DNA from 4 places in the Paenibacillus sp. FSL P2-0173 genome. Region 1 is predicted to be linked to each of the others. Evidence: a T-box and tRNA genes for the amino acid it is inferred to sense, from the RefSeq annotation. Region 1 holds a T-box; the other regions hold tRNA genes.

Region 1 (7,845 bases):
AGAGCAAATGAGAGCGGCTGTGCTGAGTAGCCTGTCGTAAGTAAGATTGTACATTAAAATTATGGAAATGCTGCATTGCATATGTGGCGACGAAGGGGTTAAATATACATGTTAACAGGTAAACAAAAAAGATATTTGCGTTCAATGGCGCATCATTTGGACCCGGTTTTTCAAGTAGGCAAAAACGGTACGAATGAGCATCTTATGCGTCACATCAACGATGCGATTGAAAAGCGTGAGCTGATGAAAGTGCAAATTTTGAACAACTGTTTGGACGACAAACATGAAATTGCGGAAGAACTGGCCGCGGAGACAGGTTCTGAGCTTGTTCAGATCATCGGGAGCACTATTATTTTGTACAAAGAATCCCGTGATCATAAGGAAATCGAGTTGCCTAGAGGATAACACGCGGGGAGAAAATTATGAAAATCGGTATTATGGGTGGTACATTTGACCCAATTCATATTGGACATCTGCTGGCTGGAGAAGCGGCAAGAGATGCCTATGATCTGGATCAAGTATGGTTTATGCCTTCTCATATTCCTCCGCACAAGCATCAGGCGGGGGCGAGCGGTAAGGAGCGTCTGGAGATGACGAGTGAAGCGGTAGCGGGTCATCCTGCTTTTGAAGTGCTGGATATTGAAGTGCTTCGCGGGGGAGTATCCTATACCATTGACACGATCAAGGAGCTTCAGGAGTTGCACTCTGCTGTGGATTTTTATTTTATTATTGGTGCGGATATGGTGAACTACTTGCCTCATTGGCAGGGAATTGAGGAACTGGCGCAGCGAATTTATTTTATTGGTGTTCGGCGCCCAGGGTTCCAGCTTGCGTTGGATGAGTTGCCGCATTATTTGCAGGACAAGGTACTGCTGGCGGATATGCCAGTGGTGGACATTTCGTCGACGGATATTCGAGAGCGTGCTGCGGAAGGGCGTACCATCCGTTATCTTGTGCCTGATCGTGTGCATGACTATATTACAAGGGGCGGTTTGTATGAAGTACAGCCGTGAGCAATTAATGGAAGCCGTATCTGGTCAAATGCCTGAAAAGCGCTGGAAGCACACACTAGGTGTTATGCATACCTCAGTTGAGCTTGCGCAGCGATATGGAGCAGATCCGGATAAGGCCGAACTGGCGGCTATTTTGCATGATGTAGCGAAATATTGGCCTGTCCAGCAGATGGAAGAGGTGATTCGCAGTCATCCCGAATGTGATCAGGAGCTTTTGGAACATGACAAGCAGCTCTGGCATTCAGAGGTAGGATACTGCGTTGCAGCAAGAGATTACGGAGTGGATGATCCGGAAATAAGGAATGCGATCCGCTGGCATACGTCAGGACGCGTAGGTATGAGCCTGCTGGATAAAGTCGTGTGTCTCGCTGATTACATCGAACCGGGACGGGATTTTCCGGGGGTTGAGCATATCCGTAAACAGGCAAAGAAAAGCTTGGAGCAGGGCCTTATCGCTGGATTTGACTCCACGATTACATTGTTGCTGGAAAAGAAAAAGGTTATTTTTCCACTGACAGTCTTGTCGCGCAATGACTTGATTCAACAACTAAAACAGAGAAAAACGGAGGTTCATGAATGACCCTAACTAATGAGCAATTAATGCAAACAGCGGTTGATGCTGCAAATGATAAAAAGGCAATGAATATTGTCGCACTGGATTTGCGGGGAATATCACTAGTAGCTGATTATTTTGTCATCTGCCACGGTAATTCGGATACACAGGTACAGGCGATTGCAACAGAAATTCGCAAACGCGCTCATGATGAAGGTGTAACCATCAAAGGAATCGAAGGAATGGATTCCGCCCGTTGGGTGCTAATGGATTTGGGGGATGTCGTAGTGCATGTCTTCCATCGCGACGAGCGCGAATACTATAACATTGAACGACTCTGGTCGGATGCTAAGGTTGTGGAAAAGGTATGAGTTTGATCGCCGGTACTTATGTCACCATTATGGTGGATCGTGAGGTATCTCCTTTCGGTTATTTTCTCACTGTTGGTGAGCAGGATGTGCTGCTGCATTATACGGAGCTGACACGTGAAATCGAAGTTGGTGAACGGTTGGAGGTATTTATTTTTCACGATACAGAGGACCGTTTGGCCGCAACTATGAAAAAGCCGTTCTTGTCGTTGGGCGAAATGGCAAAGCTTGAGGTGGCCGATGTGCATCCGCGTTTGGGTTGTTTCCTGGAGATGGGATTGGGTCGTCAGCTTTTGCTGCCGATTCGTGAGTTGCCAGAAAACCGAGATTTGCATCCTCGTGTGGGCGACTACGTGTATGCCATTATGGAGCATGACAAGCAAGGCAGACTGCGGGCTAAGCTGGCAGGGGAACAGGAGCTGGCTCCGTTGTGCTTCCACGCCCCTGATTCGTGGCTGAATACGTGGGTGCAGGCGACTGTGTACAAGCCGCTTCAGATGGGCACATTCGTCCTGGTGAACGGAGGTGTGCTTGGTTTTGGCGCGATTGGAATGATTCATTCCTCGGAGCGTAACCGGATGCTTCGCTTGGGCGAAGAGGTCAAGGTACGGGTCACGCTTGTTCGGGAAGACGGTCGGGTCAATCTGGCGATGTCACCACGCAAGGAAGTAGGCCGTGATGAGGATGCGGAGCGGTTGATTGCTTTTCTGAAAGAGCGTCCGGGCGGCGGCATGCCTTATTCCGACGCAACACCGCCGGATATTATCAAGCAACGGTTTGGTATCAGTAAATCCGCCTTCAAGCGTGCGATGGGCAAGCTGATGAAGGAAGGACTGGTTACACAAAAGGAAAACTGGACCTACCTGGTGGAGAATATACCTGAACCGAAGGACGGGAATGGGGAATAAAAAATGGCTTCTTACCGGAAGTTTGCCTATGTGTATGATGAGCTGATGCAGGACATGCCGTACCCGGACTGGTTGCGCTTTGCACGGCAGGCTTGGGATCAGTACGGTATGCCTCATACGGTGGCCGAGCTGGGCTGCGGAACGGGTTCAATTACGATCCCCCTGGTTAACTCGGGCTTCGAGGTGGCTGGAATCGACTTATCCTCTGACATGCTGGCAGTAGCCCGTCGCAAAATGGAAACCACTCCACAGGGACAGCGATTGTTTCGTGAGGGAAGCGTTCGCTGGATACAGCAGGATATGAGAGAATGGATTTTACCCGAGCCTGTGGATTCTGTAATTTCTTTTTGCGATTGTCTGAATTACTTGTTGGAGGAAGAAGATATAATTTCTACTTTTCGCAGAACGCATGCTGGTCTAAAGCCTGGCGGAACCTTCTTGTTCGATGTACATCATCCTCAGACGTTTTTACGTTATGATGAAGAGCAGCCTTTCGTACTGGATGAACGCTCTATCTCGTATATCTGGACATGTGCGTTGGACACTCCCCGTTGTGAAATTGAGCATCATCTTAGTATCTTTGCGAAAGCAGAACAAGAAGGACGCGATCTATACCAGCGTTTCGAGGAAATACATGTTCAACGTGCCTATGACCCAGACTGGATGAAGGCAGAATTGTCCAAAGCGGGTTTTCGTGATGTGAAGGTATATGCGGATTTTGAATGGGTAGAAGCAGAAGATGACGCGGCGAGACTGTTTTATGTTGCTGTAAAATAGCAAGGCTTCATTTAGCGAGTATGGGAAAAGAAAGACGCTTTTCATGATGACATGAAGGGCGTCTTTTTGCACTCATATATTCACTTTATAGCTCAGCTGAAGCTCATCACCCGGTACACCCCGAATGCCCCAGTTCTGTTTGGGTGTTTCAAATATAGTAATCTCAAGATCCTGTGGAGAAATACCCAAAAGATCGTTAATTCTTTGGAATAACAGGTTAATGAGTTGCTTCTTAGCTTCTGTCGTTCTGCCTTCAAAGATACTGATTTCAATAATGGTGTACGCCTCAGAGCGACCATCGGCATATATAAAGTCTTCCTGATCCATAGGAAAAAAACGTTGAAACCTCTTGTCAGGAGGATATTTGAACGCATCCACCACAGCAGAATGAATCACCTCTGAAAGTTGCTTTTTGATTGGATTTAGAGTTTCTTTTATTCCGTAAATTTTAATCTGTGCCATTTCTCAGCTCACCTTTCTTATCTCAACTCATCTCAACTTGAAGCGATTTAATTCGAAATCATTATAAAACATTCGTATGCATGTGTCATGAACAATTAGTATGAAGAGGGTCTTTAACACCAAAGGTAGTCCTTATTTGACTTTTTTCGCGGTTTTCAATATAATAGTGCCATTATTAACGGTTAAACAATCGCTGATGAGGAATAGTAGCTTTGTCTGGACATGTAGAGAGCTGGCGGGTGGTGCAAGCCGGTTGACAGTGCAAAGTGAACTCGCCTCGGAGATATGCGTCCAACGCAGGAACGCCCTATACAGGTGCTTGTATCCTGTTATTAACCCGCATCGGATCACCTCCGTTATCAGGTGCAAAGGGAGTAGAACGCGAAGAACGCTTTCTGCTAACTAGGGTGGTACCACGGGAATATAACCTCTCGTCCCTAGCGCTGACACGCTACGGGATGCAGAGGTTTTTTTGTTGCATACCGTTTGAGGAGGAAAAGACAATGACAGACACACAGCCGAAGCACGGCTATCAACCGCAAAGTATTGAACCAAAATGGCAGAAATATTGGGATGAGAACAAGACGTTCCGTACCGGGGAAGAGCCGGGCAAACCGAAGTTTTATGCTTTGGATATGTTTCCGTACCCATCTGGAGCCGGCCTACATGTAGGCCACCCAGAGGGCTACACAGCTACGGATATTGTTTCACGATATAAAAGAATGCGCGGCTACAACGTACTGCATCCGATGGGTTGGGACGCCTTCGGTCTGCCTGCCGAGCAGCATGCGCTGGATACAGGGGAGCACCCACGCGAAATTACGGTGAAAAATGTAAATAACTTCCGCCGTCAAATCAAATCGCTCGGCTTCTCCTACGACTGGGATCGTGAAATCAGCACGACGGATCCTGATTATTACAAATGGACACAGTGGATCTTCATCCAGCTGTACAAGCGCGGTCTTGCATATGTAGCTGAAGTACCTGTGAACTGGTGCCCGGCGCTGGGAACGGTGCTAGCGAATGAAGAAGTTATTGACGGTAAGAGTGAGCGTGGCGGTCATCCGGTCGTCCGTAAACCAATGCGTCAATGGATGCTGAAAATTACGGAATACGCGGATCGTCTGCTGGAGGATCTGGAGGAACTGGATTGGTCTGAGAGTATTAAGGATATGCAGCGGAACTGGATCGGTAAGTCTACCGGGGCAGAGGTTCGTTTTCCAATTGAAGGCTATGACGAGCAACTCACAGTATTTACAACCCGTCCAGATACACTGTTCGGCGCAAGCTACTGTGTGCTGGCACCAGAGCAGGAATTGGTGGATATTATCACTACGCCTGAGCAAAAGGATGCTGTACAACAGTACCGTGAACAAGCTGCTCGTAAAAGCGATCTGGAGCGTACGGATCTGGCCAAGGATAAAACAGGCGTATTCACAGGAGCTTATGCAGTGAACCCGGTGAACGGCGAAAAGCTGCCGATCTGGATTGCTGACTATGTACTTGCAGGCTACGGAACTGGAGCGATTATGGCTGTACCTGCTCACGATGCGCGTGACTGGGAATTTGCCAAGCAATTCGGATTGAATATCATTGAGGTTGTCCAAGGTGGAGATGTGGCTAATGAGCCATATACTGAGGATGGACCGCACGTCAATTCCGGCCCGCTGAATGGACTTACCAACGAGGAAGCGATTCCGAAGATGATTGAATGGCTGGAAGCCGAGGGCAAAGGACACGGCAAAGTCACCTATCGCCTGCGTGACTGGCTGTTCAGCCGTCAACGCTATTGGGGCGAGCCGATTCCGGTAATTCATCTGGAGGATGGAACGATCAAAACGGTTCCTGAGGACCAACTTCCGCTCGTACTGCCGGAGATGGACAATATCAAGCCTTCAGGTACAGGTGAATCCCCGCTGGCGAACGCAACAGATTGGATCGAAACCATTGATCCTGAGACAGGTATGAAAGCACGCCGCGAGACAAATACAATGCCGCAATGGGCAGGCAGTTGCTGGTATTACCTGCGCTTTATTGATCCGAAAAATGACAAAGAGCTTGTATCCAAAGAGAAACAACGTGAATGGATGCCTGTTGATTTGTATATTGGCGGAGCGGAACATGCGGTTCTTCACTTGCTGTATGCCCGTTTCTGGCATAAGGTACTGTATGATATCGGCGTAGTGGAAACGAAAGAGCCTTTTTATAAGCTGGTCAACCAGGGTATGATTTTGGGCAACAACAATGAAAAAATGAGTAAATCACGCGGTAATGTCATTAATCCTGATGATATTGTCAATACGTTTGGCGCCGATACGCTGCGTATTTATGAGATGTTTATGGGGCCGCTGGAAGCGACCAAGCCATGGAATGAGAATGGGGTAGAGGGAGCACATCGTTTTCTGTCCCGCGTATGGCGCCTGTTTGTTTCCGAGGATGGTAGCCTGAACGATAAAATTACAAATGACGGCGGTAGCGATGAGTTCAATCGTACTTGGCATAAAACGCTGAAAAAAGTAACCGAAGATCTGGATGCACTGCGCTTCAATACAGCGATCAGCCAGCTGATGATCTTCACCAACGATGCATACAAAGCAGACCTTCTGCCGCGTGCAGCAATGGAAAACTTCGTGCAAATGCTGTCGCCGCTTGCACCCCATCTGGCCGAGGAATTGTGGCAGCTGCTGGGGCACAATGATAGCATTACCTACGCGGCCTGGCCTGCTTATGATGAAGCATGGACGGTGGACGCCGAAGTGGAAATTGTTGTGCAAGTGAATGGTAAAATTGTGCAGCGTGCAACGATTGCCAAGGATCTTGATGCTAAAGCGATGGAAGCATTCGCTGTGTCGTTGGACAATGTTCAGCAGGCACTGGCCGGCAAAACGATCCGCAAGGTAATTGCTGTACCAGGTAAGCTGGTTAATATTGTTGCCGGTTAATTGGCTTTAAGCCGAAGGAGACATCCACCTTTTGCATGTCTTCTTCATACTTGTTGTGCGTGGCCTGTATCAGCTCGGGAAAGACACTATGCAGGCTGATGTCCAACAGTGCGAGAGCTTCGGCAGTAATACCTCCGGGAACCGCCACTCTGGCCTGTAACTCGGCTGGTGTCATCCCGCCTTCCGTGAGCAGCTTTCCAGTGCCGATGATCATTTCACCGGCCAGGGCGCATAGCTCCGTACGGTCTATACCTGTAGCTTGAACTGCGGCTTGAATCCACTGGTCCATAAAAAAGGCCAAGAAAGCAGGACCGCAACTCGAAAAATCCGACGTGATTCGAGTATAAGATTCTTTAACCCGAATCGGCCTGCTGATGTGGGACATAAGCTCTTCCAGAAGGGTGCGGTCCTCCTCTGTAATCCGGCTTCCATGGATGCATAGTGAGGCTCCGCTGCCCACTTGGTGGGTGATACTGGGAATAATTTTGGACACTTTGGCTTTCAGTGCATGCTCCAAAATACGAATCTGCACCGGGCTTGTGATAGATACGACGATTTGCTCTTCTGTAATGACGTTGCGTATTTCATCCGTTACGGCTTTTGATTCCAGCGGCTTCACACAGATAAACAAAACATCGCTTTCCGCTGCCGTTTCACGGTTGCTTTGGGCTGCATGCAAACCTGGATAACGACGGGCTAGCTCGGTTACCTTGGAATGCGTTCGATTGCTTGCTGATATTTGCTGCGGCTTGAGTGCGTTAGAATTAATAAAAGACTCAATTAGCAGACTTCCCATGCTGCCAGTCCCGATAAATCCAACTT
Region 2 (7,845 bases), on a different contig from region 1:
CCCTCTGATGCGGGACGTTCATAGGATACCCCTATGGTGTCCGCTCCCAGACCGAAGCTCGCAGCAATACGAGAAGCCAGCCCATATCCAGTAGATGCTCCGATCACAAGTACCTTTTTAGCTCCTTGTATTGATGTGCTATCTTTGATGTAGTTGATCTGACGGTTAACATGAGCCGCGCATCCTGCAGGATGTGCAGTCGTACATATGAAACCACGAATTTTCGGTTTAATAATCATTGCAAGGGTCCCCCTACTTTAGCATTCATTTAATATGGATGTAATGGTTGTCCAGTCATAACTATATAGCAAATCAGCTTGCGGCTCAACATATAACCTAGCACTTGAAGGCAGCCGAAGAAAACCGTCGTAAACATCATAGTCTACAACGCTTTTTTACTCCACTATTCATTTTGAATCATTTTCTAACAACATCACATCTTCTCCTTGCTGTTGTCTTATTTGGATATTAGCCCTTCCCCAAGAACACATTAAGTCAATAATTTCATTTGCTGTAATTCCATATTCCGTTATATAATACTCCACTTTTGGAGGCATTTGATTATACACATGTCTACCTATGATACCATCCTTTTCAAGTTCGCGAAGTTGCTGTATAAGAACCTTTTGAGAAATGCCCGGAATACTACGCTGTAATTCACTTGTCCTTTTTCTACCAGACATTAATAAACAAATGATTAATGATTTCCATTTACCTCCGATGATCTCAAGTGTTGCTTCTATGCCTAAATTATATTGTTTCATAGTACCACCTCTTCAACGCTAAAAATAACAAAGTTTATCTAATTAATTTTATAATTGCGTATCTTCACTCTAAGTCCAATGCACACTTTCAAGTAACTATCTTACTTTATTGTGTGTATTTACTTTTTTTGAAGCATACAGAATAATAATAGAGCATCTACAAAGGCAAATATGTTACGTAAGAAAGGTGATTTATGATGAAAACTCTTGTGATTTTAGCTCATCCCAATATCGAAGATTCTAGAGTAAATAACAGATGGAAACGAGAATTACTTCAATATACCAATGAAATTACAATTCACGAAATTTATAAAGAGTACCCAAACTGGAGCATTGATGTTTTGAAAGAGCAAAAGTTACTTGAAGCACATAGTAATATCATATTTCAATTCCCTTTATATTGGTATAGTTACCCGCCTTTATTAAAAAAATGGATGGATGATGTTTTTACTCATGGATGGGCTTATGGTTCACAAGGTGATAAGTTAAAAGGAAAGAAGCTAGGGATAGCCATGTCCATTGGCGATAAAAAAGAAAATTACTCACCTACTGGTTCCGTTTCTTTTACTGTAGATGAAGTTATAGCACCTTTTAAAGCAAGCGCAGTGCATGTTGGCGCGATAACATTACCCTATTTCGCTGTCTTCGGAGCCTCGTTTCAAGCAAGCGACGAAGACATTAATCAGAGTGCAAAGGACTATATTAAATATATATTTCAGTATAAATAAAATAGTTATAATGGTACACGCATCTTAACCATATAAAAACAGGCTCTTGGTGGCATCCAGCCAATCCAAGAACCTGTAAATGTTAGGCTATGATGCGGTCGAGAGGACTCGAACCTCCACGGGGGTTAGCCCACACGGACCTGAACCGTGCGCGTCTGCCAATTCCGCCACGACCGCATATTATGTACTCACACCGATGTTTTTCAGTCACCGTAATTAAGATTATATCTTCCATAGAACATAAAATCAAGCCATTTTTATTTTGTATTTTCTATGAATCATTTCCGCAAATATAAGAAAATCACTGGATATCACAATCCATATATGGTAAAATGGGTCCATCAGGAAAGGAGGTGCGTCAACATCAATAATCGCATGTTGAGCGTATCCCTTACCCGGTCCGTTATTCTCTAATTTACAGAGTTGACGGAGGCGCGGGATACGGATCAAAGCTTTAATTAAGCGCCACGGGTAGAAAGACCGTCCTCGGACGGTCTTTTTTATTTCAACATCATCTATAAGATTACATACTGCACTGTGAAAGAGGAGATACGATGTCGATTAGACCCGCAAATGTGGAAGAGCTCAACGAGTTGACAGCCATCTGGCTGGATGCTTCCATAGAAGCCCATCATTTTATTGCTCCGCAGTATTGGGCATCACAAGTTACCGAGATGGAAAACAGGTACCTTCCCCTCGCTCAAAACTACGTTATCATACAAGATGATCATAGCATTGGCGGCTTTGTTTCCATGTTGGATGGATACTTGGCGGCTCTGTTTATACGTGTTGGTTCTCAAAGAAAAGGCTATGGCAAGTTACTACTAGATTGGGTGAAGAAGCAACATAATGAGATTCAATTAAAGGTATACCAGTCGAACACGAAAGCATTTAGCTTCTATACTAAAAATGGATTTACCATTCAAGCGGAATCTGTTGATGCCGAAACTGACGAGAAAGAATTTGTGATGGCATGGACAAAACATTAACGATAATGAAACACCTTTAGCTATATAGTCTTCTTATTTAACCTATAGACCTCGGTATATAAAATCTCTTTAAACGGAGCAAAATCCTGTTCAGCCAGCGCACCTGGATAGCTCATTATTTGAAGCCGCAGATCAGCCTGTCCTTCTCTTAAAGGAGGCTGTACATAGTCAAAATGGTTCAGATGAAATCCCAAACGTTCATAAAAACCAATTCTTCTCCGGGTCCATTCATCCACTGGTGGCTCAACCTCCAGTACTACCGGTTTACCGGACTGTGAAATAAACTTGCTCATAAGCTCTTTACCTAACCCGCCACCTCGTATAGCCGAATCTACGGCAATATGCTCTACAAACCGAAAATCTGTAAACTCCCATCCCGCCAAAAAAGCAATTATTTGCCCTTGTTCGTCCTTTTTGGTAAGTAAACGATAACATGGATGATGAAGCAGAGCCCTTTGTGACTCGGATGTTCTGCATTCCGTTTCAGGAAAAGAAGCCTCCATAATCGCATATACTTGAGAGAATTCTAGTTCATTCATTTATACTTTCAACTCCTCTAACGTTAACTTGTTGGTCTACTAATGTCATTTACATTAGGGCCCTAACCCTTTAGACCTTGTTTAATTCCATAAGCGTCAGCAATATGTGTTCCAACAGCTCTGGAATGTCTTCCATCTGATCTTCGTTAATTTGTCTGGAAAATCGGAGTTCAATCCTGTTTTGGTACATAGACGTCTTCTCTCCGTAAATCTGACTAAGGGTTTGTACCGGTCTAAGATCGGGCTTCCAATTTTCGGCCAGTATATTTTCAATCCGGCTGCATTGTGACTCAATCTCACGAATTTCCATGTAAAAACTCAGCAACAAGACACATCCCGGAACTTGATCTTTGATTTCCAAAATTTCCGCAGCCAAGTTGTTTAAATCCGCCTTTAGTTGAATCTCTGCTGTCACACTCGGGTGTTCTCTCAGTCTGAATTGGACAGCAAATTCACGTGACATCACGGACATTTCCAATCTGTCGATCCGCTGTGTAATGTCAATACGTGAATCCAAATTATCCAGATCGTAAACCGTATTTTCCATAGCCACTTTTAAATTATCAAAAACCGTAGGGTCGAACATGTACAATTCACCTCTGCCTATCGTTACAATTTATTTCCCCAACTCATGTCGAAGTTTGTTCCTAATCCAATGAGTATACCATATATATTTTCCTCCAAGAAACCTAACCTTTAAACAGAAGTCCTGAAAAAAACCTGTAAACAAGCGAAATGCAATTCTGTAACAAAATATTCTATTATATTTATTTTATTGATAAATATCCCTTTTATTATTCCAATTTACTGGTAATTAATATACAATAGTTCACGTTGGCTACTAATATATTCATATAAATGAATATAAATCCTAAAAAAGAAAGGAATCTTATTCATGAAAAAAACGTTGTTAGCTTCATTAGGTCTTACACTTTTGCTAAGCACTTCTGCAGGTGCCGCTTTTGCTGAAGATGCAAATTCTGTACCAGTAGCAAAGGAATCAAATCTCACCTCCTTACTTGAATATCATGAACAGGAACCAAATGATAGTTTTGAACAAGCTAACTATTATTTTATAACTGATGCTGTCATTGGAACCCTCGGGGAAAAAGTACAAGGAACTTTTGAAAACTACGATGTATATAAAATTATGGCCTCTAGATCAAACGAAATTCAGTTTACTATTCAGGGCGACAGTTATCCTGATTCTTGGTTGGAACTAACTCTTTACGATAGTAATAGTCAAAAGATTAAAAGATCAAGAAACGGTCAATATTTTTTAAACGCAGATCTTGAAAAAGGTAAGGACTACTACTTGACCGTCACTGCGTTAGGACTTCAACCTGGAGGACATATATTTGACTATAAAATCTCTTCTGAAGTTGTAAGGTAGACTAATTAAATTTATGTAACTTACCAAATTGTTAATCATTATTTAATGCCTGCTGTTATATTGGATACATACAGAAGGCAAATAAAAATCAATAAATCACTAACTACGCCAAAAAGCCTCACCCCTTTCTTAAGGGGCGAGGCTTTTGTAGTTCAGTCATTCTATTCAGTGCACTTAGTTCTTTTACCCCTGTGTAAGCCTTACGACAAACGCGAGCTAAAGTCCTCGTAGGAGAACTGACGGATTACCTTAATGCCTTCCTCGTCGTTGTAGCTGGCGATGGCTGGCAGGTTGACTCCGTTGAACATGTGGTTTTTGACCATCGTGTAATGGGCCATGTCGCAGAATACAAGCTTGTCTCCCGGCTTCAATGGCTCTTTAAAGGAATAGTCTCCAATCACATCTCCAGCCAAGCACGTAAGTCCACCAAGTCTGTAGGTGTAAGCATACTCGCCAGGCTGGCCTGCATCGATGATGTTCGGGCGATATGGCATTGCCAGTACATCAGGCATATGACATTCAGCCGAAGTATCCAAAATGGCAATATCCATTCCGTTTTTCATCGTATCCAATACGGTAGCCACCAGATATCCAGTATTCAAAGCAATAGCTTCGCCCGGCTCCAAATAAACCTGCACACCATATTTATCTTGAAAATATTGAATACAGCGTACCAGCGTGTCCAGATCATAGTCTTCTCTGGTAATATGGTGGCCGCCGCCGAAATTGAGCCATTTCATGTTCTTAATGTATGGTCCGAATTTCTCATCCACGACTTTAATGGTGCGCTCTAGCGTATCTGAATTCTGTTCACACATCGTATGAAAATGAATACCGTCTACGCCATCCAGATCCTCAGGTCTAAAGTTAGCCAGAGTCACACCCATTCTGGAGTTGTTGTAGCAAGGATCATACAGCGGCGTTTCGATTTCCGAATATTCTGGATTAACCCGAATGCCGATGTCGATTTTTTTGGAAGTTACGCCTTGCACTCTGCTTTTGTAGCGTTTCAGTTGATCAAAGGAGTTGAAAACAATATGGTCAACATACTCCAATAGCTCATCAAATTCACTGTCAACATAAGCAGGTGCGTATACGTGAACCTCTTTGTCCATTTTTTCGCGACCAAGTCGTGCTTCGAACAACGAACTGGAGGTTACGCCTTTTAAGTATTTGCCAACCAGAGGAAAGGTCGAAAACATCGAAAATCCCTTAAGAGCGAGCAAAATACTGCAGCCTGTCCGCTCTTGAACGGAATTTAAAACCTCAAGGTTTTTGACAAGAAGTCTTTCGTCAACAAGATAACAAGGTGATGGAAGTCCTGTAATATCAATATTCATCGCAGACCTCAATCAAGCAACGTTGGCGTAAAGTTCTCTTGCCATGGCAATCCGTGTTTATTTAGTGCTTCCATAAATGGATCTGGATCAAATTCCTCAACGTTGTAAACGCCTGGTTTTTTCCAGATACCTTTGATAATAAGCATTGCGCCGATCATGGCAGGAACACCAGTTGTGTAAGAAATGGCTTGAGAGCCAACCTCTGCATAACATTCCTCATGATCACAAACATTGTAAACATAATACGTTTTTGGTTTTCCATCTTTCACACCTTGGATGATGCAACCAATGTTCGTTTTGCCTTTTGTTCTTGGTCCCAGAGAAGCCGGGTCTGGCAAAATAGCTTTCAGGAATTGCAGTGGAATGATTTGTTGTCCTTCGTAATCAATAGGCTCGATAGAAGTCATGCCTACGTTTTGAAGTACATTCAGATGATTCAGATAATTGTCCGAGAACGTCATCCAGAAGCGGATTTTTTTCACGCCTTTAATATTCACTGCAAGAGATTCCAGTTCTTCATGGTACAAAAGATATATATTTTTCGGTCCAATTTCAGGAAGGTCGTATACCTTTTTCTCAGAAAGTGGCTCAGTTTCAATCCATTCTCCGTTTTCAAAGTAACGGCCCTTCGCCGTAATTTCACGAATATTGATTTCCGGATTAAAATTAGTTGCAAAAGGATATCCGTGGTCCCCTGCATTCGCATCCACAATATCAATCGTATGAATTTCATCAAAGTAGTGCTTTTGAGCATAAGCCGTAAATACTCCAGTTACGCCTGGATCAAAACCGCTGCCCAGCAGAGCTGTAATTCCTGCTTTTTCGAATCTTTCTTTGTAGGCCCATTGCCAGCTGTATTCAAACTTCGGCGTATCCGGCGGTTCATAGTTCGCCGTATCAACGTAATGAACACCTGTCTCAAGGCAAGCATCCATTATCGTCAAATCCTGATAAGGGAGAGCCACATTGATAACTACATCCGGTTGAAAGCTTCGAATCAAGTCAATGACCATGTCGGTGTTGTCAGCATCAAGCTGAGCCGTTTGTATCTTCGTACGACCTCCACCCAGCTTCTCTTTAAGCGCATCGCATTTCTCAACAGTTCTGCTTGCGATACAAATTTCTTCAAATACATCTGGGTTTTGGCAACATTTATGCACCACAACGCTGGCCACGCCACCGGCGCCAATAATCAATGCTTTTCCCAAAATAAATAACCTCCTTATTCCATACGCTAATCGCTAATCATTCTTGCAAACAAAATGATTATAAAGACATCCCACCAAATAATCAAGAAAAACGACAATTTGCTGTATCAAAATTCACAGGAGCATGTCACAAAAACTTTACAAATCCCAAAATTAGGAATAAAAACTTCGTAAAGTGTGCAGAAAACAAACATTACCCCATACATACCAGGGAAGTCAGCACGCATTTAACGGAAGTTTTTTTGAATATAATGCTCATAGCCCTAAAGAATTAATATTATCTTATTTCTAAACAAAAGACCACCCCTCCGCATCCTATGAAGAAGATTCATGTGGGGGTAAAATTATGGGCTGATAGCGTAATGCCTCATCTACGATCTCTGCCGCACTCAAATCACGATCATCCCAGTAGATCAAATTACTGATCCCCGGATGGGGCGTATTTTGCATCACTATGGTCAGCATGCTGTCGATTTACTCTTCTGTTCCCTCATCTCTGATGATTTTTTCCACCAACTGTATAAGCTCACTTCGGTTTAAATTTTGGAGTTCCTCGCTGGCTCGATCCAGACTCATGTAATCGCCCTCCTTTGTATTGAGTATGATCGGCATTGTGTGGCCCATCCTTTCTTCTGTAAGCGCTATATGACCTATTATGGAGCTTTAAGAAGCGTTTATGATAAATAAAGCCGCCCCCAGTATGGGAACGGCTCTATACAGTAAAGCTTTTTAAACCATGATTTTGCAAATATCATTCGTGAATTCAACCGGATCTTGCAGCGGCAAGCCTTCGATCAGCAAAGCCTGATTATACAGTAATGCCGTATAGAGGTTTACTTTCTCCTTATCCTCGGCAAAAGCTTCTTTCAAAGAGTTGAACACCG
Region 3 (7,845 bases), on a different contig from region 1:
GTAGTTTGAAGGCATCTTCCACACAGAAGGACACCGCTGCGCTAAGATAGCCGTGAACGGTCTGTTCTACATCGTTTCCGAGGAGGAAGTTAATCCAGGTGTGAACGGTAGCGAGTGTGCCAATCGCATTGTATTGAATGAGTATGGATTCCAACTGGTCAAATTCAAGCCAAGGATAAAGAGCCTTAGCGAGCTTGAGCAGACGCTGACCGGATAGACGAAACTCCTTCACATGCTGCCAGGAGGGACGTTGGGTATGCAGCATCTTATCAATGAGGGCGATCCGCCAACTGTCATTCTGCTGGATGGCGACATACAGACTTTTGATAGCCATGCCGTCAACGGTTGTAAATTGAGGATACAAATCATCCAGCATGTAATGTTCCAGGTCTTGTAGACTGTTCAAATGTCCGTTACGGGATAGTTTCTCCAGTCCGTTGAAACGGGTGAAGCCACCAACAGGTAGGGAAGGGTCCAACAATAATGCATAGTTCAGCAAGCGGTTGCCTTTATGCAGGGTGGTTCGCCTCCTCGAAGTGAATCCTTATGTTACGTTATTTCACTCTTTACTTGGGGGGACGAAAGATATTCGAAATATATGTAATATATATTTACATTTAAGTAGCTTTTGTGTCAAATTAAATATTCTTATCGCTCATATATGTTAGTTAAAATAACATATAAAATAATTATTATATTTTTGTTTACAAATAGTTGATGAGAGAGTATAATAAATCTGTTGCCTCATTACATTATGATTTGCGGTCGTGGTGGAATGGCAGACACGCTATCTTGAGGGGGTAGTGGGCGTACGCCCGTGGAGGTTCGAGTCCTCTCGACCGCATTATATGCAAGACTCAGTTAAAAAAGCATCCTGACACGGTTTACGTGAAGGGATGCTTTTTTTGTTAAGCATTTTTCGTTATATCCTTTTGCCACAGAACAACGGTAGACAACCGGTCGTTTATTAACTGTGATAAAGAAGGATGTCAGTTTTGCTGCAAAAGCTTCTCTATATCTCCCGCCAGCTTATCTGGAGTGGTTTGCGGTGCATAGCGCTTAAATACGTTACCTTCTCGTGTAATTAAGAATTTAGTAAAATTCCATTTGATCGCTTTGGACCCTAATACCCCCGGAGCAGTTTGGGTCAGGTAACGAAATAAGGGGTGCGCTTGATCGCCATTGACATCTGTCTTGGCGAACATCGGAAAGGTAACACCATAATTGATCTGGCAAAACTCGGAAATCTCCTCGCTGGAACCTGGCTCTTGTTTGGCAAATTGGTTGCTGGGAAATCCCAAAATTTCGAGCCCCTGTTCATGGTACTGGTCATATAGCTCTTGTAGCGCTTTGTATTGGGGGGTTAACCCACATTTGCTGGCAGTGTTCACGATAAGCAGAACGTTCCCTTCATATGTGGATAACGGAATTTGTTTCCCTTGCAGGGTGTGCGCATCATATTCATAAACGGTCATAGTATCTCTCCTTATTCAATATTCAGCAATTAAATTGTAAGCAATTAAAATCGAGGTTGCAAGTTTTGAAAAGCTGTATCAAGCCTTTAGCCGCTGTAAAATCGTATTTTGTTCAAAACAGTAAATCGCACCGCAAATGGAGCGAATTAAGGTGTTTCTTCTTATAAAAGCGGGTTCAATCGGTGTTTAGCTGGTACATATAGCGTATTTTCTTCTCTTTTTACAAAAAAAGGCCAAAAACGCCCTACCCTACGCCAATATTGACATGCTTGTCATTTTCGAAAAGGGATGAAAAACAGAGATTGAAGGAGCTGTGAGAAGCATAGTTGCATTGTAAGCGCTATTATTAATATCCTAGGCTCTAAAGGCCGATTTATAACCCCGCAGTTGAGCTTTACAGTCTTCCATGCGCGGGTGTATGATTCAAGACGTAATTTCAAATTAACTTGAATGAAGCAACAACGAAATGTCTATAGCGCTGAATTTTGCAGTTGCAAAAGCGGGGGAACCAATCGAGATTGTACGGCTTCGGAAGCCGTGTGTCTCATGGGGTGAATTTTCAGGTCAAGTGCCAGAAATAGGGCGACTCTCACGTCCGAATCCGACAGCTAACCTCGTAAGCGTACAGGGAGAGGCAACAAACCGCCGTGTGCAGCCATGGTTTATTTTATCATGGATATGTAAGAAGCCGGAGGAAAGCCTTTTTCCTTCGGCTTCTTTTTGTTGTCTTTTTATACCGGGAGAGGAGCTACTGATGGAAGGTCGGTTAATTATTGTCACTGCACCGAATGAAGCGGGCAGAAGTTTTGTGAAATTGCTTATTTTCAAAAAATTGGCGTTTGCAGTTCTCACGAATAGCGCCCAGGAGGAACGACAGCTCAAAAAAATGGGTGTGGAGCACATTGTCCGCATCAATACCATGCAAGCAGGAAAATGGAATTTTCCAAAAAAAGAAATTGGTAGTGTGTATTTGTTCGAGAACAGCTTGAATCTGACGTGCCGTTTCCTGCAAATATGTCGGCCGCTAACATCGGAATCGATCTATGTTATTACGCACGGCTGTAATCCACAAGGAATTTATCGGGGATTGGGAGCGGATCATGTGATCTACACATTGAACGGAGAGGTGGGTTTTCTGCTGAACGGATAAGCACTTATAACATAGTTGTTTTATGATTTTATGATCAAATAAGAATGGCGATCTGAGGACCGATACGGAGGGTATAAACATGATGGATATATACATGCTGCTCGTCATGGCTGTGAGTTATGGAGTGATACTGCTGTTTGTACGCTGGTGTGATGCGCAGACCTCTAAAGGAGGACGAAGAGGATGATCGTTATACTTGGACTTACGGCTATTGTGTTTATGTATTTAATCTACGCACTCCTGAACCCTGAAAAGTTCTAATCAGCTATAGGGGATAGAGCGGGCGGGAACAACAGATCTGAATATTAAGCATCATAGGTAGCAGGTTTTCGCAAACGTGTGCACACGTTTGGTGCTCTGGAAGCAGGTCTGTTGTTCCAAACGCAGGAGCATTTTGAAGGAGGAATAAAGGATGGAGCTGCTTCAAATTGGAATTGTGATCGTCATATTGCTGCTCTTGGTAAAGCCAGTGGGCACCTATATGTATCATGTATTCTCGAATGAACCCAATCGGACGGATCGGATTTTTGGCGGAACAGAAAAGCTGATTTATAAGATAGTAGGATTGAAGAAGCTGGAGAGCATGCGTTGGACTACGTATGTTATGAGTTTCATTGCAACGAATGTCGTGCTTGTGGCGATCAGCTACTTGCTGTTGCGTTTACAGGGAATGCTTCCCGGTAATCCGGCTGGAAACAGTAATATGGAAGCATCACTAGCTTTTAATACGGTAATCAGCTTTATGACGAATACGAATCTCCAACATTATAGCGGAGAAAGCGGGCTTACGTATCTGACACAGATGGCGTTCGTCACGATGATGATGTTCACTTCGGCTGCTTCCGGTTTTGCGGTTGCTGCGGCTTTTATGAGAGGATTGACGCGGCGCGGTGAAGGGATGGGCAATTTCTTTCAAGATTTTATTAAAGCCATTATAAGGATTTTCCTGCCGCTGGCCTTTGTGCTTACGCTGGTGCTGGTTGGATTGAAGGTACCACAGACGCTACAGCCTACGGCGGATCTTACGACGCTGAGCGGAACACAGCAGCAGATTTCTATGGGGCCCATTGCTTCTCTGGAGTCCATCAAGCATTTGGGGACGAATGGAGGCGGTTATGCGGGAGCTAACTCTGCGCATCCTTTTGAAAATCCAAGTCCTTGGACGAACGTGCTGGAAATTTTGGCAATGTGGATAATGCCGGCTTCGTTGCCGTATACCTTTGGATTGTTTGCCCGTAATCGTAAGCAGGGCTGGATTATTTTTAGCTCCATGATGGTATTGTTTCTTATTTTTCTATCTATTACGTACGTGTCTGAAAAGACAGGTAACCCGTTAATCCAGACACTGGGTGTGGATGCTTCTCAAGGAAGCATGGAAGGGAAAGAGGTTCGTTTCGGCATTGGACAATCGGCTTTATTCACTGCGGTCACAACAGCGGCAACGACAGGTTCGGTCAATAATATGCATGATACACTAACCCCACTGGGTGGCATGGCTGCTTTGGGAGAAATGATGCTAAACGTCATTTTTGGCGGCAAGGGTGTCGGGCTGATGAATATGCTGATGTATGCGATTCTGGGTGTGTTTATATGCGGACTGATGGTCGGGAGAACTCCGGAATTTATGGGAAGGAAAATTGAAGGCAAGGAAATGAAGCTGATCGCGATTGCCATTTTGGTACATCCGTTCCTCATTCTCGCCCCAACTGCGCTTGCGTTTATGAGTCATTGGGGATACGACGCGGTCACTAACCCTGGCTATCACGGGTTGACTCAGGTGCTCTATGAATATGCGTCATCTGCTGCAAATAACGGTTCGGGATTTGAAGGTCTTTCGGATAACAACGTATTCTGGAACATGACAACGGGGCTGGTTATGTTCTTCGGACGATATGTATCTATGATTGCATTGTTGGCTGTGGCGGCTTCATTGAATGCCAAAGCACCGACTCCGGTGACGACGGGGACACTGCGTACGGACAACAAGTTATTTGGAGCCATTCTGATCGGGGTCGTGCTGCTGATTGGTGCGTTGACCTTTTTACCCGTTATCGTATTGGGACCTGTTGCTGAATTTTTGACCATGTGAAGAAGAAAATGAGAATGGATGAACGGGGTGTTTGATCATGAAGGAACAACGCAAACACATGCTGGACAGAAGCATCTTGAAGCATGCGATCAAGGATAGCTTTATAAAATTAAATCCGATGATTATGATGAAGAATCCTGTCATGTTCGTCGTGGAGATCGGTACATTGGTCGTGCTGCTAATGTTACTGCTTCCCGGTTATTTTGGAACTGGCAAGGAAATGGGCTTTAACCTGGCCGTGTTTGTTATTCTGTTGTTTACGTTGCTTTTTGCTAATTTTGCCGAAGCGCTCGCGGAGGGGCGGGGTAAGGCACAAGCTGCCTCTTTAAAAAAATCCAAGCAGGATACGCAAGCTAACAAGCTCATCGGAAATGACATTCAGGTGGTTAGCTCAACCGAATTGCGTAAGGGGGACGTGGTTATTGTCTCCCAGGGCGAAATGATCCCAAGCGATGGTGAGGTCATTGAAGGTCTGGCTTCGGTGGATGAATCTGCAATTACGGGCGAATCGGCTCCGGTCATCAAGGAATCGGGTGGTGATTTTTGCTCGGTAACCGGCGGGACGCGAGTGGTCAGTGACCGGATTAAGGTGCGGATTACGACAGAGCCGGGCGAGACATTTATTGATAAAATGATTTCGCTCGTGGAAGGCGCACAGCGGCAAAAAACGCCGAATGAGATTGCACTGAACACTTTGCTGATTAGCTTAACGATTATTTTTCTAATTGTAGTGGTTACGCTAGCGCCGATTGCCCGTCATTTTAACATTGATTTGCCTGTTCCTGTGCTGATTTCGTTGCTAGTCTGTCTGATTCCAACCACGATTGGAGGACTGCTGTCAGCCATCGGGATTGCCGGTATGGACCGGGTCACCCAGTTTAACGTGCTGGCCATGTCAGGCAAGGCGGTAGAAGCTTCTGGGGATATCAACACGATGATTTTGGATAAAACAGGTACAATCACCTTCGGGAACCGAATGGCGAGTGAATTCGTGCCTGTAGAGGGCGTGGAGAAGGCAAAGTTAGTGAAGTGGGCAGCGATTAGCTCTATGAAGGATGAGACGCCAGAGGGTCGCTCGGTTCTCGAGTTGATGCGCAAACAGGAGCATACGCTGGATGCATCCTTGGCAGCAGGTGGAACCTTTATCGAATTCAAGGCGGAGACCCGGATGAGTGGTCTGGATCTGGCCGATGGACGAAAGGTACGCAAAGGCGCGGTGGATTCTGTTCGGCAATGGATCGTCTCGCAAAACGGCAGTGTTCCAGCTGATCTGGAGGAAATAGCGAATCAGGTAGCCTCTGAAGGAGGTACACCGCTGGCAGTCGCGCTGGATGATCAGATATACGGCATTATTTATCTGAAGGATACAGTGAAGCCAGGCATGAAGGAACGGTTTGATCAGCTCCGGGAAATGGGTATCCGTACGATCATGTGTACCGGAGATAATCCACTGACAGCAGCTACAATTGCACGAGAAGCGGGTGTGGACGACTTTGTAGCTGAGAGCAAGCCGGAGGACAAAATAGCGGTTATCCGACGTGAGCAGGAACAGGGTAAGCTGGTTGCTATGACCGGAGACGGCACCAATGATGCACCTGCGCTGGCGCAAGCGGATGTCGGTCTTGCCATGAATAGCGGCACAGTCGCGGCCAAAGAAGCGGCTAATATGGTGGACTTAGATTCCGATCCGTCCAAAATTATTGAGGTGGTCGCGATCGGCAAGCAGCTGCTTATGACGCGCGGAGCATTGACAACGTTCAGCATTGCAAACGATGTTGCCAAATATTTTGCCATCATCCCGGCGATGTTCATGCTGGCCATTCCACAAATGGGCGCTTTGAACGTCATGGGGCTTGGCTCCCCGCTGTCCGCTATTTTGTCGGCGCTGATCTTTAACGCGGTTATTATTCCGCTTCTGATTCCGCTGGCCATGAAGGGCGTGAAGTATAAGCCGATGAGCTCGGATCGCCTGCTGGGACGGAATTTGCTGATTTACGGTCTGGGCGGTATGGTCGTACCGTTTGTTGGCATTAAGGCCATTGATTTGTTGGTGCATTTGTGGATTTAGCGCAGAAAGGGTGAGCGACATGAGTGGTTTTTATCGGATGATGTCTGGACGCAGATTTGCTGCGCACGAAAAAGCCGAATCTGGCGGGCAAGGTCATAACAAACGTACAGGGACCGGGACAGTGTCGGAAGGACAACCGGAGAGACAAGAGATGCGAGGAAGTGCAGTTATTGGAGTGGCTTTGCGAACTTCAGTGCTGATGATTCTCTTGTGCGGTTTGGCATATCCGCTAGTCAGTACAGGAGTAGCGCAAGTTCTGTTTCCACAGCAAGCAAACGGCAGTATGCTTCGTGACGCGGAGGGGCGGGTGGTCGGCTCCGAACTGATTGGGCAGTCCTTTGCCGATTCGGCGTTTTTTCAAGGTCGGGTATCGAGCGTTGATTACAATGGGGCTGGTTCAGGCTCAAGCAACTACGCGCCGTCGAATCCAGCCTTGATACAGCGAGTCAAGGACTCTATTGCGGATTGGCAGAAGCATAACCCGGATGTACCCGTCAGTCAGGTTCCGGTGGACCTGATTACGAACTCCGGCTCCGGTCTGGACCCGCACATCTCGCCACAGGCGGCACGGGTGCAAATTCCGCGCATTAGTGGCTTGACGGGTATCCCGCAGGATCAACTGAGAGCACTGGTGCAGGAGCAGACAGAAGGCCGCAGCGCCGGGGTTTTCGGTGAGCCGCGTGTGAACGTGCTCAAGCTGAATCTCGCGCTTGAGGCGCAAATGAAGGTAGAGCCTGCCAAGCGTTGAGAATATAATAAATTGATTTGTCTGATAATTAAGTTAAAATAGTACTCATATATGATCAAGGAGGCGGTCCAAATGGTAACGATGAATAAGCGGACAGACTATAGAAGGACAGCGCCTACTCGTCCATAAACTGCGTGGTTTCTTCTTGATGAGGGTAACCAATAATATGCAAGATTATAAATTTTTTAAAATGAATGATTTTTCAGATCATCAGATTGCTCGAATACGAATGTTGGAACAACTATGCAAGAATTTCGACGGATCAAGTTTAAGAGTGGGCATAGAAAGCCTTAAAGAAAACGGTGGAGATAAAGC
Region 4 (7,845 bases), on a different contig from region 1:
CTGCTTGAATAACGCTGCAGCGAGCATATAATACAAACTATGTTCAACTGAAATAGGACATGACTGGATGAGACTGAAAATAATTAAAGTGAATTTAATGAATAGCTTGACGGGAGCGTAATTTATGGGTCAAATCCTTGCATGGATACTGGAATACGGATATTTGGCAATGTTCGGTTTGCTTGCACTTGGAGTAGCGGGTATGCCGATACCCGACGAAGTGCTAATGATCGCCTTCGGCGGGCTCGTGTCTCAAGGGCACTACAACTTCATTGCTGCACTGGCAGTCACATTTTTCGGTAGTATGACGGGTATGATGCTTAGCTACACCCTGGGGCGTCTGCTGGGCAAACCACTTTTGCATCGATACGGAAAATGGGTGAGGCTTACGCCTTCTAGAATTGCCTCTTCTGAAAATTGGTTTGGGCGCTATGGTACCTGGGGAATCCTGTTCGGATATTTTGTCCCCGGCTTGAGACATGTATCCTCATATCTGGCAGGTACAACCCGTCTAGGCGTTTTTCGCTATATCAGTTATGCATCAGCAGGAGCTTTGCTGTGGTGCGGTACATTTTTGGGGATTGGACATGCGGTGGGTATGCATTGGGAGCAGGTGGCGAAGCTAATGGAGAAGGTGACGCATCGGATAGGGCTGGTCGTTATTCTTTTAATCGTTGTGGGAGGAATCACCGCATGGTTCTGGAACAAGCGTAAAAAAAATGTCACATGACCGCATGGAAAGCAGCTATAGCTTGAAAGCGGCGGGTGAAGTATGGTACTTTTACCGCATAGGAATGCCGTGGGAGGTCATGTAATGGAAGTATTAAAGAAACGAATTTTAGATGAAGGCGTGATTGCATCAGATCAGGTGCTGAAGCTGGATGGTTTGCTTAATCACCAGGTTGATCCAGAGCTGACAATGGCAATGGGAAGAGAGTTCGCAGCACGTTTCCGGGAAGAGAAGATCACCAGAGTAGTGACCGTGGAGTCCTCAGGCATTGCCATCGGGTTTGCGACAGCATTGGAATTGGGTGTACCGTTGGTATTCGCTCGTCGTAAAAAGACCCTATTAGCTGATCCAGACGCGCTATGTGAACGCGTACCTTCGTTTACTAAAGGTATTGTGACGGATATTATGCTGTCTCGTCAATTTATTCACGAAGATGATCGTGTTCTGTTCATTGATGATATTATTGCTAATGGTGATGCGGCACGAGGCATGGTTAAAATCATTCAACGCTCCGGAGCGGAGTTGATTGGATTCGGTGTCGCGGTGGAAAAAAGCTTTCAGGCCGGAGCGAGAACCATCCGTGAGCAGGGTATTCGTGTAGAGTCATTGGTCAAAATTTCGTCGTTAGCTGACGGCAAGATTGAGTTTGCTGAATAGTAACAATTCAAAACTCCTGATCCTTATTTCTAATAATAACCTTTGCATGAGCTTCAATTTCGCTTATAATATAGATAAGGTTTTGGAGAGGAGGCAGCAACATGGGGAAAGAACAATTGACCGAACAGTTTTTTCTGGAAAAACTGGCAGCGGCTAAAGTACACTTTGAGCGTGCCTTGGATTGTAAGCATACGGAATTCGACGATTTGTATCCCTATATGATTGAACATCCTCAGTTTTTTTGGTATAAACGCTATGTGGCCTGGTCTGAGTTGTTGACGTTGGTTAACCTATGCGAAGAATTGTCCTTCTCTTGGAAAGAAGAATTTACTGCTCACCAAGTGGAGTATGTAGATCAGCGAGTGTTGTCTGCACAAGTGCTGGACTTCTGGTACGAGAAGAACGATACAAAAGAACATGATCACAGTGTAAACCAGTCGGGATAATTTGTCGCTCTGTTGGCAATCCATATAAGTAGTAAGAGAGAAGAGACCTAAATGATTGTTTAGGTCTCTTTTTAAACTTTTTTCATGTATATAGAATCATGGTTGCTGTGTTAAAAAAGTGAATAAGGAGGGGACAAGGATGATTATGGACGAAGAATTGGATGCTTATCGACTCTCCGGTGAAAAGGTGCGTGTCGTACGCGATGGATTGGAGTCCAACGATGTTGTTGGCATTGTACTGGCATGGGATGATGAACAGGTGCTTATTCGCCGCCAGAATCGACGTGTGGTCAAGTTGGATCGCAGTTATACATACCAGCCGTTCGGCGAGCCGCGTCACAATCCGATAGATCTGGGTTAGGAAGGGGTTCCAAATGGGTGTTGGATAAAAATAACTGAGCGATTCATTAGGCATACAGAAACTCTAAATCGGACACAGTAATGAAGGGAAATCCAACAGAGAGGACGTGCTGTGTCAATGACGGTTATGGACGAAAAAGTACATGCATACAAGGATCAAATCAGCCATTTGGAAGATCAGTTGCCCGAGGTAGTTCATGCATATCATCGCTTTACCGGAGAGTGCTTTCAAGCCGGCAGCTTAGATGAGAAAACCAAGCAACTGATTGCGCTAGGCATTGGCTTATTTGCCAACAATGAAGTATGCACGTTTTATCACGTGGACGAGGCGCGGTCCAAAGGAGCCAGTGATCAGGAAATTATGGAGACCATTGCTGTGGCCGCAGCAGTAGGTGGAGGACATGCTCTAAGTCAAGGGGTTACGCGTGTACAGAAGGCGTTGCAATAAAGCAAATCATTAATAGATATGCTTATACTTCGTGATAGCGAATATAGATCGATTTTGATATATGATGGTTATGGAAAGGAGCTTCCGAGCACAGTTGGTGTCTGCGGAAGCTTCTTTCTTTTGCGTGTTTGTTGTGCGGGGATTATGCTCTTCTGCTTGCGGCAAAAGCAGCAGGGCGAGACGTTTTACGCTTATAGGCCAAAGAGGATGTAACCAAACTTCGTTCAACGATGCGTAGGGGTTTGGAAGTTGAATTGTTTGGTAATTCGGGGCGATGTTTCTCTAGTAAAGGAAGGGCGGCTGTATGAGGCATGGAGGTCGAGAGCCCCAGATATGCTCGCATCCGCTCATACATTTCTTTACGGAATGCTGGCATAGCCATATTGAACTGCTCTTTATTTCCTTTACTTATATAGGTGGCGTGAACGCCGGAGTGGTTTTGTTGTATGTCTAGAACATGAATGTGATATTTATTAAATTCATGTTTTATTTCAGATAGCAGGATTCCGGTACGATCTACACCTGCGTTAACCATTTCGACATAAAGATCAGGGGTTTTCAGCATACCGCTTTCTTCAAGAATTAGGCTGTCCCGCTCAAATACTTTTTGAATAAAGGTAAGGAGCAGATAACTTTTCACAAGAGACCATTCATGCTGAGTAGTATCTAAAGAAGTCATTACCATTCACCGCCTTAGGAAAATGTGATGATAATTCATAACCGATTGAAAAAAAGAACCTTCGTTCCTGAGAACTTATGTTCTTATTTTAGCTTATTATTCCTTTTTTATCAAGGGGAAATTAACAAACATAAAAGGTTTGACATCTTGATATGAGCATGGTATGATCTATCTTGTCGCTAAGAAAGATAGATCTTTCGAGGTATATGACAACATATATGCGGTCGTGGCGGAATTGGCAGACGCGCACGGTTCAGGTCCGTGTGGGCTAACCCCCGTGGAGGTTCGAGTCCTCTCGACCGCATCATCTTATAATATACAGGTTTGTGAATTGCTTTTATAGCAGTTTGCGGACCTTTTTGTATGCTTAAAAAATTTAAGTTGTTACCCAAGACCTGTGTCGAAGAAATCTCTCCGAAGCTATGAGAACAGGATAATAAGTCTACTGTTGGAATGACCTTATAAGCGCATTCCGGTGGATTTTTTCCCATTTCTATTATGAAGTCGATATTTTCACCTCTTCTATCTCTTTCTTTCCAGCCTTGCCATGCTTGATCTTATTTCAGTTCAATCTACTCAATATGCTTACCAATGGCTGTCGAAATTTTCCTAATTGAATTTACTAAATACGAGACTTTTGGAGGCACTCAAAAATAACAAATAAAACAGCTGCCGCTCGTAAGATGTAGCGGCAGTTGTTTAGAATTAACTACATGGAATTAACTGTATCAAAACTCAACATCTCTTTTTTTCTTGGAGCGCGCCCCTGCCAAACGGACAACTAGCGAAGCTACCACCAAAATTGCAGTTACTCCCACAAGGATAACAAAAAAGGATTGATCAAAAGCAGAACGGCCCGCATCTTTCAGTGCTTCTGCAGCCTGGGCAGGCAAACCCTCTGCAGCTATGAGCGCTTCATCCAGGCTGTCTTTCACATTCGCTGGAACGTGGAGTCCCGTAGGGACTTTCATAGCTAGGGAATACGCAAGAGTTGACATGCTTCCGATGATAGCAATCCCTGATGCTCCCCCCATTTCATAGGCAACTTCTTCAATCGATGCAGCCATGCCTGCTTTGTGTGCCGGGGCATAGTTCATAATGGAGTGAGATGCTGCTGTCATACCTGCTCCCAAACCCACACCAAGTAAAGCCAATCCAAGAATCTGCCCGGCCATGCCTGAATTAAATTGCGTGAGATAGATGCCCATTCCCAGACCGGCAATCAGAAGAGAGAAGCTTTTAATATGGATAACGTCATAGCGATGCAATATGGACCCGGTTAAGGGGCCGGCAATGAGAGATGCAATTGGTATGCTAATCGTGTACAGTCCTGCTTGGAGAGGCGACAGACCTTCCACCAGTTGAAGACGCTGGGTTACAATATATTGAATCCCCATCTGTGTAAATGCACCCACCAAGGCTGTTATAAATCCGGTGCTGAACCTTGTAATTTTAAATAAAGTAAGATCAATAAGAGGGCTAGCGCTTTTATTTTGACGACGGATAAAGATGATAAGTGCCAAGACGCCGATAACCGCACCTATTACGGCTAATATTGGAGACCCGTCACGACGGGTAAACTCTTTGATGGAATAGATGAGTCCCACCATGGCGATCATGATTTGGATGGAGCCGGTAAGATCCCATTTTTTCTCTGTATTGCCCGCATGTTTTGGAACATAAATCAGAGTTAATGCAAAAGCAATGATCGCAATCGGCAAATTAATCAAAAATACAGAACCCCACCAAAAATGCTCTAAAAGAAGCCCGCCGACGATAGGACCTAGTCCTGCTCCTCCTGCAGAAACGGAGCCCCAAATACCGATCGCGAATCCACGCTCGCGTTCATCTGTAAATGTAACCCTAATGATTGACAAGGTAGCGGGCATCATCATAGACGCTCCGACTGCAAGAAGAACTCGAGACGCCACCAATACAAAGGGCACGGGGGAAAAGGCGGCAGTAAGCGAAGCAGCAGCAAATACAAGCAACCCGAGGGTAAAGATTTTTTTATAACCCAAGCGGTCCCCAAGCGTTCCCATTGCTGGCAGCAGACCGGCCATAACGAGCGAGTAGCCATTGAGAATCCATAATTTTTCTGACGCTGATGCACCGAGGTCATGGGTTAAGCTCGGCAATGCGGTATACAGGATGGTCATATCCATCACAATAAGCAAAAGAGCGCTTGATACGATAGCTAGAACCAACCAGCGTTTGAATTTAGACATGTTGTTCCTCCGTGAATACAAATTTAAGTTATTACAATTTAAAACCTTAATCTATAGGGTTACCCTATAGTCAAGTGTTGATTCTCGGGATAAAATAGACATACAAAACTTCTAAAACATAACGGAGGAATGAGTTATGTCAAAAAGTCACAGCCTATACTTTACTACCAGTGAGCTGGCCAAGACTTGCGGAGTCACCAAACATACCCTGTTCCATTATGATGAGATCGGGCTCTTGAAACCAGAATTCACAAACTCAAAAGGCTATCGTTTTTACTCCATTCAGCAATGCTACGCGCTTGATATTATTAATGTGCTAAAGAAGGCGGGTAGCTCACTACAGGAAATCAAGGAATTTATTGAGAATCAGAATACGCCTCTGCTCATAGAGCTATTCAAACAGAAACTGCATGACCTTGAAGTGGAACGGATTAGAATAAAACGGATGCAAAGCCTATTGAAAGGTGCCATTGAAATGACGGAGCAAGCCAAGGGAGAGTTACACGATGGACCGTCGATAGAAGAATGTGAAGAGGAATATTTCATTGCCACTCAACTGGAACAGGGTGATGGTGATAAGGAATTTGCTCACAAATTAAGTGAACATCGAGATTATTGCGAAAATCACTTTACTGATTATGAGTTTCCGATCTGGACTATTTTATGCAAGGATCGGGTAGTGTCAGGGGATTATTATTCGGACTATATTGCCAATAAGCTAAAGGTTCCGACTGTGGGAGAGAGAATAGTTACCAAACCCAAAGGCCTCTATGCTGTCTTAAATCACAGAGGATCATATGAAACAATGTCTGAAGCGTACTCCGTTATAAAAGAGTATATAGCGAGTAAAGGGATGACTGTGTGCGGGAGTGCGTACGCAGTGGATTTGCTCAACTATTTCGCAGAAAAAAATCCAGACGACTATGTAATACGGATATCGGTTGAGGTTTGTAAAGGGAGAAAATTTCTTTTATAAGGTTATCTTTTAAGATATGATAAAAAATAACGCACTTTATGATTGAAGCTATTGAAAGGTTGGATGAAATATGGAGAAAGCAACTTTTGCAGGTGGATGCTTCTGGTGTATGGTGACTCCGTTTGAGGAGCAGCCGGGCATTCATGGCATTGTGTCAGGATACACTGGAGGAACGATTCCCGATCCGACCTACGAGCAGGTTAAAACAGGAACTACAGGTCACTACGAGGTGGTGCAGATTACTTTTGAGCCTGAGCTGTTTCCTTATGAAAAGCTGCTCGAATTATATTGGCCGCAAACAGATCCTACCGACGGGGAAGGTCAATTCCAGGACCGGGGTACACAGTATAAACCCGCAATTTTTTATCATACAGAGCAGCAACGTGAGCTTGCGCAACAGTCCAAGGAGCAGTTGGCACAAAGTGGACGTTTTGATAAGCCAATTGTAACGGAGATTCTTCCTGCTTCTATTTTTTATCCGGCAGAGGATTATCATCAGGATTACCACAAGAAAAACGTGAAGCACTATAAGGAAGATCGGGCCCAATCAGGCCGTGATGAATTTATTGATAAGAACTGGTAAGCGGCTTTAATATACGTTTCTACGCACGATAAGGCAGATCAGGGAGTATTCCATGGATCTGCCTTATACATATTTAGACGAGGTTACTCACACAATGAAGGGACAGAGAAGGAGGCTGACCCGCAATGAGTACACGACGGAAGCTACACATGAGAAACATAATAAAAAAGGCTTTAAAGGCATCTCGCGGCCGGAAAGAGCCAGCTTATGTACCTGTATTCCATTCAAGCTCTAAAATACGGAGAACCGTAGTACTCTGTATTTCGGTATGCATGTTATTCATGGTCTGTAGTACTGGTGTTGCAAAAGCATTAGACAAACAGGACGTGCCGCAAAAGATGGTTGCCGTCATTATCGACGATCTGGGAAATAATATGAAAGGGACTGAGCAAATTTTAAATTTACCCGTTAAGATTACCGTTGCTGTGATGCCTTTCCTGCCTACAACCAAGCAGGACGCTATGGAAGCGCATAAGCGTGGTCATGATGTCATCGTCCATCTTCCAATGGAACCAAAGCAGGGAAAGCCCGAATGGCTTGGACCCGGAGCAATTAAGGCAAATATGACGGATGAAGAAGTACGTGCTAAGGTGACAGCAGCCATAAAGGATGTTCCTTATGCGATAGGAATGAACAACCACATGGGTTCGAAGGTCACTTCGGATAAACGCATTATGTCTATTGTTCTTGATGTTTGTAAGGAGCATGGACTATTTTTTGTCGACAGCCGTACTAATT

Evidence for each region. The T-box of region 1 lies ahead of leuS (leucine--tRNA ligase). A T-box ahead of a tRNA ligase gene usually reads a tRNA of that ligase, here a tRNA-Leu.
Region 2: it has a tRNA-Leu gene. The T-box ahead of leuS (leucine--tRNA ligase) is inferred to sense a tRNA for this amino acid. The anticodon was not compared.
Region 3: it has a tRNA-Leu gene. The T-box ahead of leuS (leucine--tRNA ligase) is inferred to sense a tRNA for this amino acid. The anticodon was not compared.
Region 4: it has a tRNA-Leu gene. The T-box ahead of leuS (leucine--tRNA ligase) is inferred to sense a tRNA for this amino acid. The anticodon was not compared.

The regions. Positions count from the first base shown of each region.
Region 1 is NZ_JBBOYK010000001.1:1,355,982-1,363,826, reverse strand. It holds gene aroE (shikimate dehydrogenase) at 1-40, shown strand, start outside; gene yhbY (ribosome assembly RNA-binding protein YhbY) at 109-405, shown strand; gene nadD (nicotinate-nucleotide adenylyltransferase) at 423-1,013, shown strand; gene yqeK (bis(5'-nucleosyl)-tetraphosphatase (symmetrical) YqeK) at 997-1,593, shown strand; gene rsfS (ribosome silencing factor) at 1,590-1,937, shown strand; gene MKX30_RS05985 (CvfB family protein) at 1,934-2,842, shown strand; gene MKX30_RS05980 (class I SAM-dependent DNA methyltransferase) at 2,846-3,619, shown strand; gene MKX30_RS05975 (tautomerase family protein) at 3,692-4,081, opposite strand; T-box leader at 4,266-4,523, shown strand; gene leuS (leucine--tRNA ligase) at 4,585-7,023, shown strand; gene comER (late competence protein ComER) at 7,004-7,845, opposite strand, start outside.
Region 2 is NZ_JBBOYK010000002.1:577,172-585,016, forward strand. It holds gene fabV (enoyl-ACP reductase FabV) at 1-239, opposite strand, end outside; gene MKX30_RS12875 (winged helix-turn-helix transcriptional regulator) at 408-764, opposite strand; gene MKX30_RS12880 (NAD(P)H-dependent oxidoreductase) at 962-1,492, shown strand; tRNA gene MKX30_RS12885 (tRNA-Leu) at 1,586-1,669, opposite strand; gene MKX30_RS12890 (N-acetyltransferase) at 2,047-2,481, shown strand; gene MKX30_RS12895 (GNAT family N-acetyltransferase) at 2,502-3,020, opposite strand; gene MKX30_RS12900 (hypothetical protein) at 3,091-3,606, opposite strand; gene MKX30_RS12905 (hypothetical protein) at 3,916-4,413, shown strand; gene nspC (carboxynorspermidine decarboxylase) at 4,614-5,753, opposite strand; gene MKX30_RS12915 (saccharopine dehydrogenase family protein) at 5,762-6,961, opposite strand; gene MKX30_RS12920 (hypothetical protein) at 7,277-7,426, opposite strand; gene htpG (molecular chaperone HtpG) at 7,691-7,845, opposite strand, start outside.
Region 3 is NZ_JBBOYK010000002.1:970,151-977,995, reverse strand. It holds gene MKX30_RS14815 (urease accessory protein UreF) at 1-499, opposite strand, end outside; tRNA gene MKX30_RS14810 (tRNA-Leu) at 762-844, shown strand; gene MKX30_RS14805 (glutathione peroxidase) at 990-1,475, opposite strand; cyclic di-AMP (ydaO/yuaA leader) riboswitch at 1,942-2,114, shown strand; gene MKX30_RS14800 (hypothetical protein) at 2,230-2,625, shown strand; gene MKX30_RS27405 (potassium-transporting ATPase subunit F) at 2,809-2,886, shown strand; gene kdpA (potassium-transporting ATPase subunit KdpA) at 3,038-4,714, shown strand; gene kdpB (potassium-transporting ATPase subunit KdpB) at 4,752-6,782, shown strand; gene kdpC (potassium-transporting ATPase subunit KdpC) at 6,802-7,530, shown strand; gene MKX30_RS14780 (GNAT family N-acetyltransferase) at 7,697-7,845, shown strand, end outside.
Region 4 is NZ_JBBOYK010000002.1:486,521-494,365, reverse strand. It holds gene MKX30_RS12480 (DedA family protein) at 125-730, shown strand; gene MKX30_RS12475 (xanthine phosphoribosyltransferase) at 815-1,387, shown strand; gene MKX30_RS12470 (hypothetical protein) at 1,489-1,833, shown strand; gene MKX30_RS12465 (hypothetical protein) at 1,973-2,194, shown strand; gene MKX30_RS12460 (carboxymuconolactone decarboxylase family protein) at 2,312-2,641, shown strand; gene MKX30_RS12455 (hypothetical protein) at 2,784-3,320, opposite strand; tRNA gene MKX30_RS12450 (tRNA-Leu) at 3,541-3,624, shown strand; gene MKX30_RS12445 (MFS transporter) at 4,049-5,548, opposite strand; gene MKX30_RS12440 (MerR family transcriptional regulator) at 5,685-6,524, shown strand; gene msrA (peptide-methionine (S)-S-oxide reductase MsrA) at 6,595-7,107, shown strand; gene MKX30_RS12430 (divergent polysaccharide deacetylase family protein) at 7,233-7,845, shown strand, end outside.